DNA from 3 places in the Arthrobacter sp. CP30 genome. Region 1 is predicted to be linked to each of the others. Evidence: riboswitches for the same ligand, from Rfam matches in the RefSeq annotation. Region 1 holds a riboswitch; each other region holds the start of a gene.

Region 1 (4,403 bases):
CTCCACCGGTTGGCCCGGACACTCGGCGCCCCTGCCCTCGCCGCTGACGGCGTGCACCCCACCGAGCGCGGACACCGGGAGATCGCCGCAGCCTGGTCGAGGACCGTGGGGGCAGCGTGACGATGCCTCCGGGGGCCGGCCCGCAAAAGGTTGCTCCTTCAACTTCCTTGGCCGCTGAGCTACCATTGACCGTGATCGAAAAGACCCGCCGCCGCGAGTCTTCCCGGGGCAAGATCATCGACCTGATCCGCTCCAGCGGGCCCATCAGCCGGGTCGAACTCGCCGAGAAGACCGGGCTGACCCAGGCCACCATCTCGACCCTGGTGCGCACCCTCCTCACCGAGGACATCATCGTCGAATCCGGTCGCGGCGAGTCGACAGGCGGCAAGCCACGCATGTTCCTGGAACTCAATCCGGCGTCGCGCCTGGCGGTCGGACTGCACATCGACCAGGACTACATCACGTACATCATCTCGGACCTCCGGGGCCACGTGGTGGGGCGGCGACGCGTGGACGGCCCGGGCGGAACCTCGCCCCTGACCGTGGTCAGCAGGATGACCCGCGACATCGACGCCCTCATCCTCGAGTCCGGTGTCGACCGGACGAGCATCGTCGGCATGGGCATCGCCACACCGGGGCCGCTCGACCGGGCAGCGGGCACGGTCCGGAACGCGCCCTCGCTCGAGACGTGGAGCGACTTCCCCATCCGGCGCGCCCTCACCTCCACCACCGGCTTCCACTGCGAATTCGACAACGATGCCACCGCCGCCGCCATCGGCGAGTACTGGCTCGGAGCCACCGAGGGCTATGCCAACTACGCCTCGGTCTACATGGGCTCCGGTATCGGCTCGGGCATCGTCATGGACGGCACCATCTACCAGGGCGTCAGCTCGAACGTCGGCGAGATCGGCCACGTCACCGTCGACGCCCGCGGACTGCCCTGCCCCTGCGGCAACATCGGGTGCCTGGAGCTGTACGCGAGTCCGCGCGTCGTCGTCGCACAGGCTGCAGAAGCGGCAGCGCGCGGCGAGCTGGGCATCCCCCTGACAGGCGTCATCTCCGAGGACTTCGCCGCACTCGGCACCGCCGCGGCGGACGGGGACGCCGTGGCCCTGCAGCTCATCCGGAACTCTGCCGAGTACGTGGCGAGTGCCGTGATCTCCATGGTCAACCTCCTCGATCTCCAGCTCATCGTCCTCGCCGGGAGCGCGTTCTCGACGGCCGGCGCCTTCTATGTGGACATCATCAGCGGGCTGCTCTCCCGGCGGGCGATGGCGCGCGCCATCCATCCGGTCGAGGTGCGCCTGTCGGTCAACGGCAACGACGCCGCGGCACTCGGCGCGGCGACCCTCGTCCTGCAGGACCGCATGTCACCCCGGTCCCTCCGCTCCGTCTCCTTCGCCTGACCGGGCGGACCCTCGCTCGACCCGGCCCGACCGACCGGCCGGAGAGGCACCGGCATCGGCCCTGGTGGCAGCCTCGGTAGGACGGGCCGCCGGCGGGGACCTACAGCGCCACGAGGGCGTCGATGATCTCGTAGGTCTCCGTCCGCGTGGTGTAGTCCACCCGCACGTCGATCAGCCGGATGGTGCCGGTCGCATCGGCCACGACCACCGTGGGGAACGGGATGGCGGCAGTGCTGTCCATGTTGCTCCCCGCCACGTCGATGCCGAGGGCCTCCCGGGCCCGCAGCGACTCCGGGCTGGGAGTCGTCACGATGCCGAGGTGCGCCGCGAGCGCATTGCCCTCGTCGGAGTACAGCTCGAAGTGCAGTCCGGCCTGTCGCCCTCCCCGCGCGGCCACATCCGGCGCCTGCGGGCTGACCGCGATCAGCCTGGTCCCGAAGGCCTCGACCACGGGGCGGAGCTCCCGCTGGTAGGTCTTGAGCGCGATACTGCAGTACGGACACCAGGACCCGCGGTAGAAGACGATGATCGCGGCGGCGGCATCGAGCACCGTGGACAGGCTCACGGTCCGGCCGGCGGCGTCGTGCAGGACCGCATCCGGGAGCCGGTCACCGACGCGGGCGATACCCTCCGGCAGTCCCGCGCGGCGGAGGTCCTCCTGCTCGCGGGCGAAGACCGCGGCGAGTTCCGGCCCCACCCGTGCCTCGAATTCCGGCCTGTAGCCGTCCACCTGAGACGCAATGGTGCGCGTGAACGCCGGTATCTGCTTCATGGTTCCCTCCAGCACAACCCGTCGCGGGTGCCTCCAACCGCGACAGGACCATTGTGGGCCAGGACACACCAAAAGCACAGCAGTGCCGGGCTTCCCCGCGCGGTGCAGGTGCTGGGCACCGGAGGAGTCGCTGCGCCGGACCTGCACCAATCCTTCGGCAGAATTCGGGGTAATCGCACCCCGGGGCGTGTAGGGCGCGGGAGAATGGAAGCAGTCCACGAGGACGGACGACCGGCGGGTGGCCGCCGGGCGACAAAGGCAAACCCGGTGCGAGCCGGGGACGCAAAGCCACGGGACCCACGCGGTCAGCCGGGCTACCGAACCAGCGAGGTACCCCGCATGAGCATCGTCCCCGCCCAGCCCCTCCCGCCCGGCACGCTCCCCGCCGCCGCCCGGATCCTGCTGCTCCTCACTGCGGTGGCCGTGCTGATGGTGGGTCTCACGCCTCCTCCGGCCGGCGCCGCGGCGACGATCACGCTGAGCAGCTCCGCCGGGACAGCCGGCGCAGGCGTCACCGTGACGGGTGCTGGCTTCCCCAAGCGCACGAAGGGGACCGTCGTCGCGGGCACCAGCCGCGTCGCGGTCACGACGACGTCGACCGGCACCCTCCAGGTGTCGATCGTGCCCGGCGGTTCGGGGACGGTGACCATCAGCGCAGCGGTCGGCAGCGCCGCTGCCTCCACCGGGTACACGGTCCTCGCGGCGGCGCCCGGGACCGACTCCTCCAAGGGCATCCGCTTCGGCGTCGGCACCGGTGGCGGTCCCGCCGCAGGGGGCGAGCTCGACGAGGTGGCAGCCCTGGCGGGCGAGGCTCCGTCGATCGTCCTCTCCTACAAGGACTTCAACCAGCCCGCGCCCATCGCGGAGCTGGAGGCCGTCAGGGCGCGGGGTGCCGAGACGCTGCTGACATGGGAGCCGTGGACCTGGGGCGGCGGCACCGAGCAGCCCGCCTACTCGCTCGACCGCATCGCCGCGGGCGACTTCGACGCCTACCTGCGTGAGTGGGGCAGCGCCCTCGGTCAGTGGGGCCGACCCGTCTACCTGCGGTTCGGGCACGAGATGAACGGCGACTGGTACCCGTGGTCCGAGGGCGTCAACGGGAACGGTGCGGGAGACTACGTGGCCGCCTACCGCCACGTGCACGACGTCGTCCGGTCCACCGGAGCCACGAATGTCAGCTGGGTCTGGAACCCGAACGTGCCCTACTGGGGCTCCATCCCGCTGGACGGCCTGTACCCGGGGCAGGGCTATGCCGACGTCGTCGCCCTCGACGGCTACAACTGGGGTACGTCGCAGTCCTGGAGCGGCTGGCAGGATCCTGCGGCGCTGTTCGGGGACGGCCTCGCGCAGCTCCGGCGCCTCGCACCCGGCACGCCCATCGTGATCGCCGAGACGTCCTCCTCCGAACTCGGCGGCTCCAAGGCCCGCTGGATCACGGACCTCTTCGGATACCTCTCCGCGCAGCCGGACGTGGTCGGCCTGGTCTGGTTCCACATCGCCAAGGAGGCGGACTGGCGGATCGACAGCTCCACGGCGTCGGTCGACGCCTTTGCTGCCGCCCTGGACGCGAGGCGCTGAGGACCTCTCCTCCTTCACGGCGCGGGCCCCCACATCGCGCGTCAGCGAAGGGGCTGACACCGCGGGCACCACCAGGTCCGGCGACGGCCCGGATCACCGGGCACCTCCGCCCGCACACGGATGGTGGTGCCGCAGCGCAGGCACGGCTTCCCGGCTCGTCCCGCGACCCAGTGCTGCTCCCCCTTCCGCGTCCTGCCGGTGGTGACCTGGTGGGCGCCGGGCTGGGTCGCCGAGAAGCGCAGGCACCGTGCGCCCAACGCCACGAGGGCCGGGACGTCGACGTCGGCCATCACCGTGTCGGGGTGCACGCCGCGCAGGAAGCAGAGCTCGTTGGCCCACAGGTTGCCGAAGCCCGCCACGTTGCGCTGGTCGAGCAGGGCTGCCGCCACCCGCTCGCCCGGGTCGCGTCGCAACCTCCGCACCGCCTCCTCGACCGACCAGTCCGGACGGAGCGGGTCCGGCCCGAGATGCCCGACGACGTCGTGTTCAGCGCGCGTGGCCACGAGGCCGACGACGGGCAGGGCCAGGCCGTAGGCCGTCGGCCCGTCCCTCACCGCCAGGATGACGCGGGCGTCGGGCAGGAGCGCGCGGGGAAGCGACCTGCCCGGCGCCGTCACCGTCCACGAGCCCTGCATGCGCAGGTGGGT
Region 2 (4,403 bases), 130 kb from region 1:
GCTCGCGAGCCTGCTGGTCCCGCTGTCCATGGTCACGCGGCTGCTCCCGCCTCGGCCGGCACCGTGGGCTCTGGCCGTGTTCGTGGTGGTGGTCGTCGCTGTCGGCGTCTTCCTGGGACTGGGGCTGCCGACCCTGCAGGTGGGCGAGCCGCAGGGGTGGGTGCTCGTCCTCAGTGGTGCCGCCGCGGTCTGTGCACTGGTGCTGCCTGGTCTCTCGGGCTCCTTCATCCTGCTCACGATCGGCCTGTACGAGCCGACCCTCGAGGCCGCGAGTACCCGCGACCTCGGCTACCTCGCACTCTTCGCCGGCGGTGCGGTGCTCGGGCTCGCGACAGTGGTGCGTGGCCTGGCCTATCTCCTGCGGGCGAGGAGGCGCGCAACCCTGCTCATTGCCACCGGCCTGATCCTGGGCTCCGCGCGTGCCCTGTGGCCGTGGCAGGACGGGGCGGCCCTCCTCGCCCCGGATCCCGAGGCGTGGGCGGCTCCCCTCGCCGTGTTCGTGGTCGGTGCCGCCGTCGTCGTCGTGCTGTGGCTGTGGGACCGGCGGACCCAGGCGCGTCGCGTACCGCGACGACGGCCTGCCTGACTGTCCGCCGTCCTACCGGACCACGAGGAGCACGGCGAGGACCAGCATGACGACGGCGATCAGCGCGTCGAGGACGCGCCATGCCACCGGGCGCGCGAACAGCGGGGCGAGGAAGCGTGCTCCCGCGCCGAGGGCGGTGAACCAGACGATGCTGCCCAGGCCCGCGCCGGCCGCGAACCACCACCTGCCGGTGGGGCCGTGCGTCCCCGCCAGGGAGCCGAGCAGCAACACGGTGTCGAGGTACACATGGGGATTGAGCCAGGTCAGGGCGAGGCAGGTGCCGAGCGCTGCGCGCCAGGACGTCGTCGCGGCACCCCCGGCAGTGTCGAGGGTCCCGCCCCGGACTGCCCTGCGTGCGGTAAGGACGGCATAGCCCGTGAGGAAGGCCGCGCCCGCCCAGCGGATCACCTCCAGCAGCACCGGCGCCCCCTCGATCAGGGCGCCGAGGCCGCCGACGCCGAGCCCGATCAACAGGAGATCCGACAGGGCACAGACCGCAACGACGAGGACCACGTGGGAGCGTCGGAGGCCCTGGCGCAGCACGAAGGCGTTCTGCGACCCGATGGCGACGATGAGGGTCAGGCCGGCAGCGAAGCCGGTGGCGGCGGTGGTGATCACCTGATCAACCTAGGAGTGCACAGCGGGTAAGACCAGCTAAAGCTTCTTCAGCATGGTAAGAAGTGCTCATGAAACATGTCGACCCTGCACAGGCGCAGGCGCTCGCCGCGATCGTGGGCGGAGGCAGCTTCGAGGCTGCTGCCGCCACGCTCTCCATCACCCCGTCGGCGGTGAGCCAGCGGATCCGTGCCCTGGAGGTCGCCGTCGGACGCCCCGTCATCACGCGGGCCCGGCCGCTCCGGGCCACCGACGCCGGGCAGGCGATCGTGCGATTCGCGCGGCAGCTCGAACTGCTCACCGCCGACCTCTCGGACGAGCTCGCCGCGGAGGACCAGCGGAGCCGGCAGCGCATCACGATCGTGGTCAACGGCGATTCCCTCCACACCTGGGTGCTGCCGGCCCTCGCCCCGATCGCGGAGACGCTCCAGATCGAGATGCTCCGGGAGGACCAGGACCACTCGCTCGACTTCCTGCGCAGCGGCGCGGCCGCGGCGGCGATCACGTCGGTCGCGGCGCCGGTCCAGGGCTGCTCCTCCCACCCGCTCGGCATCATGCGCTACCTCCCGGTGAGCACGCGCAGCTTCCGCAGGGCCTGGTTCCCGGACGGCGCGACGCCGGAGGCACTGGGGAAAGCCCCCCTCATCGTCTTCGACCGGAAGGACGACCTGCAGGACGCCTATCTCCGCCCACGTACCCGGAGTGCCCGGGACGCACCACGGCACCACGTCCCCGCAGCCGAGGAGTTCGCGGAGGCCATCCGCCTCGGCATGGGCTGGGGCCTGGTCTCGGAGCTGGAGCTGCACAGGGATCGCGGGGACCTCCTCCCGTTCGACGACGACGGGCACCTGGACGTCCCTCTGCACTGGCAGCAGTGGCGCCACGGCTCGACGGCGCTCACGGCCGTCGGGTCGGCCGTCCGACGCGGCGCGGCACTGCTCCGGCAGCCCGGGACGGGGCGGACGGAGCAGTGACGGAGTGTGATGGAGGGAGCGATCCCACGGCGTCGGTGCGGGTTGCTAAAATCATGGAGCGGGCAGCCGCCCGTCGACAAAGGCAAACCCGGTGCGAGCCGGGGACGCAAAGCCACGGGACCCACGCGGTCAGCCGGGCCGCCGAAGAGAACAGGTCTCGCACCATGGCACGGACACCCGCCGTCACTTCCGAACTCCCGTCCGCCCGGCAGGCGGAGCATCCGTCCGAAGCGGCGCTGCTGGCGACCGAGCCGAAGGTCGCAGCCCATGAATAGCGTCGCTGCCGGTGACCGCCGCGCAGCGGTCGTGATCGAGGACGACCTCGACATCCGCAACCTGCTGTGCGCCGTCCTCGAGCAGGGCGGCTTCGCGGCATGCGGTGCCGCGACGGGCCGCGAGGGAGTGGATGCCGTGCGGCAGGAACATCCGGCGGTCGTGACGCTCGACATCGGCCTCCCCGACATCGACGGCTACGAGGTGCTGCGCCGCATCCGCACGACGTCGGACTGCTACGTGATCGTCCTGAGTGGCCGCACGGACGAGATGGACGTGCTGACCGCTCTGCAGGCCGGCGCGGACGACTACGTCCTGAAGCCCTTCCGCCCGCGGGAACTGAGGGCGCGGATCGACGCGATGCTGCGCCGGCCCCGCATCGGCCAGCCGGTGGCTCCCCCCGCGACCGTCACCCCCGGACTGTCCGGTGGCACCGCGCCTGCCCCGGCGGCCACCACCGGGCCCGCGCCCGATGCGGCGGACCTCCTCCGCAACGGCAACCTGGTGCTGGACGGCGAGGCCCGCACCGCGACCTGCTCAGGCGTCGAACTCCCGCTCACCAAGACCGAGTTCAACCTCCTGCACGAACTGCTCCGCAGCAACGGTGCGGTGCGCACCAAGGAAGAGCTGGTGCGCGTATCGCGCGGCAGGGAGTACCGGGGCTACAACTTCGTCAGCCGCACGGACGAGCGCGCCATCGAGGTGCACATCGCGAACCTGCGGCAGAAACTGGCCCGGACCTCGGGGGACCCGGATCTCATCACCACGGTGCGCGGCGTCGGCTTCAGGATCATGCCGAGGAGCTCGACCTCCCGGTAGCCGTCGGCTCCCCCGCGTGGGACCGGACAGCGTCCCCGCGGGTCGGCACCGCACCAAGCCGGTCTAGGGCGCAGCGCCCGCGCTCCCAACCGGGTAGGACCGGCCGAGCGCCGCCACGGTGTCCGCAGCGCACGCCCGGAGGAGTGGGAGGGAGTGCAAGGCCTCGTCGAGGTCGTCCGCCGCGATCAGGCGCTGCATCCGGAGCGCGGCCTGCGTGAGGCGCACGGCCCCCACCATGGCCGACGACGTCGTGACGCTGAGCACCGCGTCCGCTGCGCCCATGGCATCGCCGCCCCGCAACCGGACGTCCAGCCGGTCGATCTTCCCCCCGAGCGTCGAGCAGAAGTCGTGGGCGAACCGGTTGACGACGGCGGGATCGTCGAAATCGCTCCTCATGTCCTCCAGGACCGCCGGCACCAGCAGCGGGGCAGCCTTGCCCGGCGCGCCCGTAGCCGGGACGGCTTCACTCCTGGGGGGTGCCGTCCCGCTGTCCTGGTGCTGACCAGGACCTGACGGAGTCGAATGGATGGGCACAGTCCAAGGGTAGCGACAGCGGGTTGCGAGGATGCGGAACCATCCGGTTCTTGCGCAAAGCTTGCGGAAGGCCCGGGGCGGTGGGCGCAGGGCCGCAGGGCCGCAGGGCCGCAGGGCAGGTGCACCCGGCGACGCGGAAGGACCGTCGGAGCTCATCCGGACGGCCCCTCCACGGGCGGGGACCGCTAGCGCGGCGAGGGGGTCTTCCCGAGCTTGGACGGCCACCAGATCGCCGGCCCGATGTCGTAGGCGAGGGCAGGGATGAGCAGCGAGCGCACCAGCACGGTGTCCAGCAGGACGCCGAACGCCACGACGAAGGCGATCTGCGCGAGGAACAGGATCGGGATGACCCCCAGTGCCGCGAAGGTCGCCGCGAGGACGACGCCCGCCGACGTGATGACGCCGCCCGTGACCCCGAGGCCGCGGAGGATCCCCGGCCGTGTCCCGATGCGCAGCGACTCCTCCCTGACGCGGGTCATCAGGAAGATGTTGTAGTCCACGCCGAGCGCCACGAGGAACACGAAGGCGAAGAGCGGCACCGAGGCGTCCGCGCCCTCGAAGCCGAACACGTTGTTGAACACGAGTGCGGAGACGCCGAGCGC
Region 3 (4,403 bases), on a different contig from region 1:
CGGTCGGCGTAGGCGCGGGCGTTGTCGGCGGACCAGTCGAGCTCCGGGCCGAAGTACCGCCCCTTCGCGAGGCCGGTCGGGTCCTCGACCGGGAGCTGGTCGGCCCCCGCGCTGATGGTGGCATCCACCGTGGCGGCGGGCTGGTTCCCGGCCAGGGCGTGGGCAGGGGTGCCACCGCCGAGGATCCCGGTCACCAGGACCAGGAGGAGGACCAGGGCCCGCAGGCCGGCGGCTGTCGCCGTGGTCACCGTCGCGCTCACGCCTTCGCGTCCTGCCGGGCCTTCGCCTCCGCGATGTCCGCCTGGTAGTGCTCGTATCCGCGGTAGCGGACGGCCTCGATGATGACGCTGAAGATCACCAGGTCGAAGACGACCCAGACGATGTTCACCGAGGTGCCGAGGATGTCGGCCTGTCCCACGAGCATGCGGACGACGCCGATGATCACGGCGGCGACCAGCAGGCCCATCGCCCACAGCTGGGGTCTCACGAGGTCCCAGCGGAGCTGGTGGTCCTGCTGCAGGGTCTTCGGCGTGACGGCGAAGTCCAGGCTCCGGCCGAGGTACACGTTGCCGAACGCCGAGGTGATGGACCGGATCCAGATGGGGAACAGGGCGAGCGAGTACTGCTGCCCGCGCCACGTCTTCACGCCCTTCCCGACGACGGCGAACAGCAGCTGGTTGACCAGCAGGAACGGGATCAGGCGGATGAAGAACTCCGTGCTGATGGAGCTGACGGGGAGGATGCCGAAGATCAGGTAGATGATCGGCGCGGCGATGTAGATGATCGCGGCGAAGCCCGAGAGGTAGCTCCACATGGTCGCCCCGTACATCAGTTTCTGGGCGATCGTGAGGCCCTTCTGCGCGAAGGGGTTCTCGCGGAACAGTACCTGGATGGTGCCCTGCGCCCAGCGCAGGCGCTGGGTGAGCATGGAGTTCAGGTCCTCGGGCGCCAGTCCGTCGGCGAGTTTCTCGTGGTGGTAGGCCGTCTCCCACTTGAGGGAGTGCAGGCGCATGCACGTGGCCATGTCCTCCGTGACGGAGATGGTGGCCATGGGCATCACGGCCTGCGCCTCGCCGCCGCGGTCCGCGTTGACCGACTCGATGAGCACCCGGACGGCGTCGATCGCGGCGAGGGGCGACCAGGAGCGCTGGGCCAGCTGGTCGAGCGCGGCGTCGTCGACGACGGCGAGCCCGGGCGTGCTGATGGAGGCGTCCTGCAGTCCCTCCTCCAGCCCGATGATGTCGAGGTCCGCGAGGGAGGCGAGGTCCTCGTGGAAGGCGGCGATGTCCGCGGCGACGAGCCCGCGGGTCACGGCCTGCATGCGCTGCTGGAACTCGTAGGTGACCTCGGAGATGCCGTGGCCCTTCCCGAGGCGCCGGCGCACGCGCCGGATGTCCTTCGCCACGAGGTCGAGGGCTTCCTCGACCCGCTCGGAGTCGGGGCCCAGGCCTTTCTTGGCCTTGGCGATGACCTTGTCCGAGGTCTTCAGCGCCTTGTGGAGGGCCAGTTCGATCTCCGTCACGTACCGCGTGACGCCGAGCTGCATGAGGGCCTCGCGGCGGATGATCGCGTTGGACCCGCAGAAGAACGCCGCGTTCCAGCCGTCCTTGCCCTGCTGGATGGGTCCATAGAACAGGGGGGCCTGGCTGCCCAGGGGATCGGAGTCCGGGACGTTGACGAAGACCTGCGGCGTCTGGACCAGGGCCATCTTCTCGTTGGTGAAGTAGCCGAGCGTCCTGTCGAGGATGAGCGGATCCGGGATCTGGTCGGCGTCCAGGATCACGAGGAATTCCCCGTCCGTGGACATCAGGGCGTTGTTGAGGTTGCCGGCCTTCGCGTGGCGCGGCATGTCCTTCCAGTCGGCGGAGCGCGTGATCCAGCCGATGCCCTCCGCCTCGGCTGCTGCGCGCACCTCGGCGCGGTTGCCGTCGTCGAGGATCCACGTCCGGTGCGGGTAGCGGATGGCCTTGGCGGCGCGCGCCGTGGTGAGGACGAGGTCCAGCGGCTCGTTGTAGGTGGTGATGAAGACGTCGACGGTGAGGCCCTCGGGTGCCTCAGGCGGCGTGCGCTTCTTCAGCCTCCACACCGTGAAGCCGAACAGCAGGGAGTCGATCAGCGAGTAGGTCTCCGCGAGGATCAGCGGGATGGCGATCCACCAGGCGTCCCAGTTGATGGAGAAGAGCCACCGCCACGCGATGTAGTTGATGCCGAGCACCGCGGTGACCAGCACGATCGCCCGGACGAGGAGCGTCCTGCCCTTCGGGAGGTCGTCGCTCGCCGCGCGGCGCCGGGTGCGCGCGGACAGCCCGGTCGTCGGAGTGTTGCCCATGCTTCTGTGCTCTCCATCTGCTGCGCACGCGCGGAGGCGCGTCGCTTCGGTGACTTGTGTGCGCCGGGCCGGCCGCACTGAGACGCTCACCGGGCCACGAGGGACCGTGCAGCATGCACCAAAGGTACCCGAGCGTGCTCCTGCTGCCACGTCGGGCATGGACTTGCGGCAATGCTGGGCACAATCTGCGCCGGCGCGTGGGTCCGGCCGCATGCCGGTGCGGGAGGATTGAACGGTCGGCAGCGCGAGCGTCGGCACCGCCGGGGCAGCCGCCCGGTGAGAAGGGCAAACCCGGTGCGAGCCGGAGACGCAAAGCCACGGGGCCCCAGGGGTCAGCCGGGCTACCGAACCAGAAGGCCTGTGCATGCTTTGTCGTCCAGCACTCCGTCCCGCTCTGAGCGGGGTCCTCGCGGCCCTCCTGCTCGCCGTCTCCGTGCCCACGCCGGTCGTCGCCGCGGACACGACCCCGATGGCGGCCGTTCCCGGTCCCGTGGGTGATTTCGCCTGGAAGGGCCTCAACTGGGAGAAGCGCTGGTGGAGCGGCGCACCGAACTACAACAAGCAGTTCGACCCCGCCAACGTCAGCAGCCCTGACGCCGACGGCCACGTGACCATGACGCTCTCTAATCCGACCGGCGCGGCCACCATCGGGGCCGAGTTCAACACGACCCGCCACGGCTTCGGCTACGGCACCTACAGCACCACCATCGAGAAGGACCTCACCACGCTCCAGAAGGAGGTGGTGTGGGGATGCCTGTTCACCTACGACCCCGCCGTCGCCCCGGGCTACAACGAGATGGACCTCTGCGAGGCCAGTTCATGGGGCGGTGGCAGCAACTACGGCCAGGTGTGGCCCATCACGCAGGGGCACGGCTACTGGTTCGACGCGAGCAAGGGACCCGGGGTCGGCAACGACACGGCGATCTTCGGCGTCACGGACCACCCGATCCTCACGCACCGCATGGTGTGGGAGCCGGACAGGCTGACGTTCGAGACCTTCGCGGGGGAGGGCTACGGCGGCCCCCTGCTCAAGCGCACCGTGATGCAGGGCCCGAACGTCCCCGAGCCGGCCCGGGAGACCATCCACTTCAACCTCTGGGTGACCGACGGCGGGGGAGGGGATCCCGCGGCAGTGAAACCGGAAAAGGTAGTGGTGAGGGACTTCTCGTTCACGCCGGCGCAGGTGACGGCTCCCACCCCGTCGCCGACCGCTCCTGCGCCGTCGCCGTCCGCAAGCCCGTCGGCGACCCCGACGAAGCCGGCCCCGTCGCCGTCCGCGAGCCCGACAGCCACACCGACTAAGCCGGCCCCGTCGCCGTCCGCGAGCCCGACAGCCACACCGACTAAGCCGTCGCCGTCCGCGAGCCCGACACCTGCTCCGACGAAGCCGGCCCCGTCGCAGACCCCGACGAAGCCGTTGCCGAAGCCGAAGCCGACCGTCCAGCCCAAGGCCATCACGCTCTCGGCCAGGAACACCACGGCGCACCGCCTGTACGCGACGACGCTGACGTGGTCCCGGGCTCAGGGGTCCACAGTCACCCTGGTGGCGGACGGGAGCCGCCGCCCGGTCGTGAACTCGGGCCGGGTGGCGACCTCGTCGAAGGCACCCTCCGCGCGGTACCAGATCTGTGACGCGTCCCGCTGCTCACCGATCGTCCTCGGCGGGCGCTGACGCCACGGCCAACCAGGCGGTCGGCGACGGCTGACGGTCGGGCACCGGAGCTACATGTCGGCGTAGCGCCGGGCCTGCCCGAGTGCTTCGCGCATGGCGTCCGCGGAGAGCTGGGGCCCGTAGGCGGCCGTGTCCCGCTGGAAGCGCCAGCCCTCGGTGAGCGGTCCGGCATCGACGGTGTCGAAGCCGAACTCGTCGAGCAGCTCGGTGACGGCCTGCTTCGCGTCGGAATCGTCCCCGGCGATCGGCAGGGCGCGGCGGTCCGGGGTCCCCGCGGGCGTCCCGTCCGTCGTCAGCTGCGCGAAGTGGATGTTGTTGAAGACCTTCACCACGGAGGAACCGGGTAGGTGGCGCTGCACCAGCTCGCTCGTCGTCGTGCTCTCGTCGTCGAGCTCGGCGATG

What was found. A riboswitch is a leader RNA that binds a small molecule or an ion and turns the genes downstream of it on or off. The one in region 1 is predicted to bind cyclic di-GMP.
Region 2: it holds a riboswitch for cyclic di-GMP, as region 1 does, so the genes downstream of both, ACTIMO_RS00635 (response regulator transcription factor) here and ACTIMO_RS01275 (glycoside hydrolase family 26 protein) in region 1, are expected to answer to the same signal.
Region 3: it holds a riboswitch for cyclic di-GMP, as region 1 does, so the genes downstream of both, ACTIMO_RS07185 (hypothetical protein) here and ACTIMO_RS01275 (glycoside hydrolase family 26 protein) in region 1, are expected to answer to the same signal.

Annotation. Positions count from the first base shown of each region.
Region 1 covers NZ_JBQEMM010000001.1:268,310-272,712, forward strand. The annotation lists gene ACTIMO_RS01260 (SGNH/GDSL hydrolase family protein) at 1-120, shown strand, start outside; gene ACTIMO_RS01265 (ROK family protein) at 192-1,406, shown strand; gene ACTIMO_RS01270 (peroxiredoxin-like family protein) at 1,507-2,178, opposite strand; cyclic di-GMP riboswitch class I at 2,426-2,500, shown strand; gene ACTIMO_RS01275 (glycoside hydrolase family 26 protein) at 2,518-3,756, shown strand; gene ACTIMO_RS01280 (DNA-formamidopyrimidine glycosylase family protein) at 3,798-4,403, opposite strand, start outside.
Region 2 covers NZ_JBQEMM010000001.1:142,122-146,524, forward strand. The annotation lists gene ACTIMO_RS00620 (DUF368 domain-containing protein) at 1-586, shown strand, start outside; gene ACTIMO_RS00625 (LysE/ArgO family amino acid transporter) at 599-1,204, opposite strand; gene ACTIMO_RS00630 (LysR family transcriptional regulator ArgP) at 1,273-2,175, shown strand; cyclic di-GMP riboswitch class I at 2,247-2,321, shown strand; gene ACTIMO_RS00635 (response regulator transcription factor) at 2,443-3,267, shown strand; gene ACTIMO_RS00640 (hypothetical protein) at 3,331-3,663, opposite strand; gene ACTIMO_RS00645 (MMPL family transporter) at 3,987-4,403, opposite strand, start outside.
Region 3 covers NZ_JBQEMM010000004.1:71,267-75,669, forward strand. The annotation lists gene opgC (OpgC domain-containing protein) at 1-260, opposite strand, end outside; gene ACTIMO_RS07180 (glycosyltransferase) at 257-2,329, opposite strand; cyclic di-GMP riboswitch class I at 2,604-2,678, shown strand; gene ACTIMO_RS07185 (hypothetical protein) at 2,694-4,001, shown strand; gene ACTIMO_RS07190 (NADPH-dependent F420 reductase) at 4,052-4,403, opposite strand, start outside.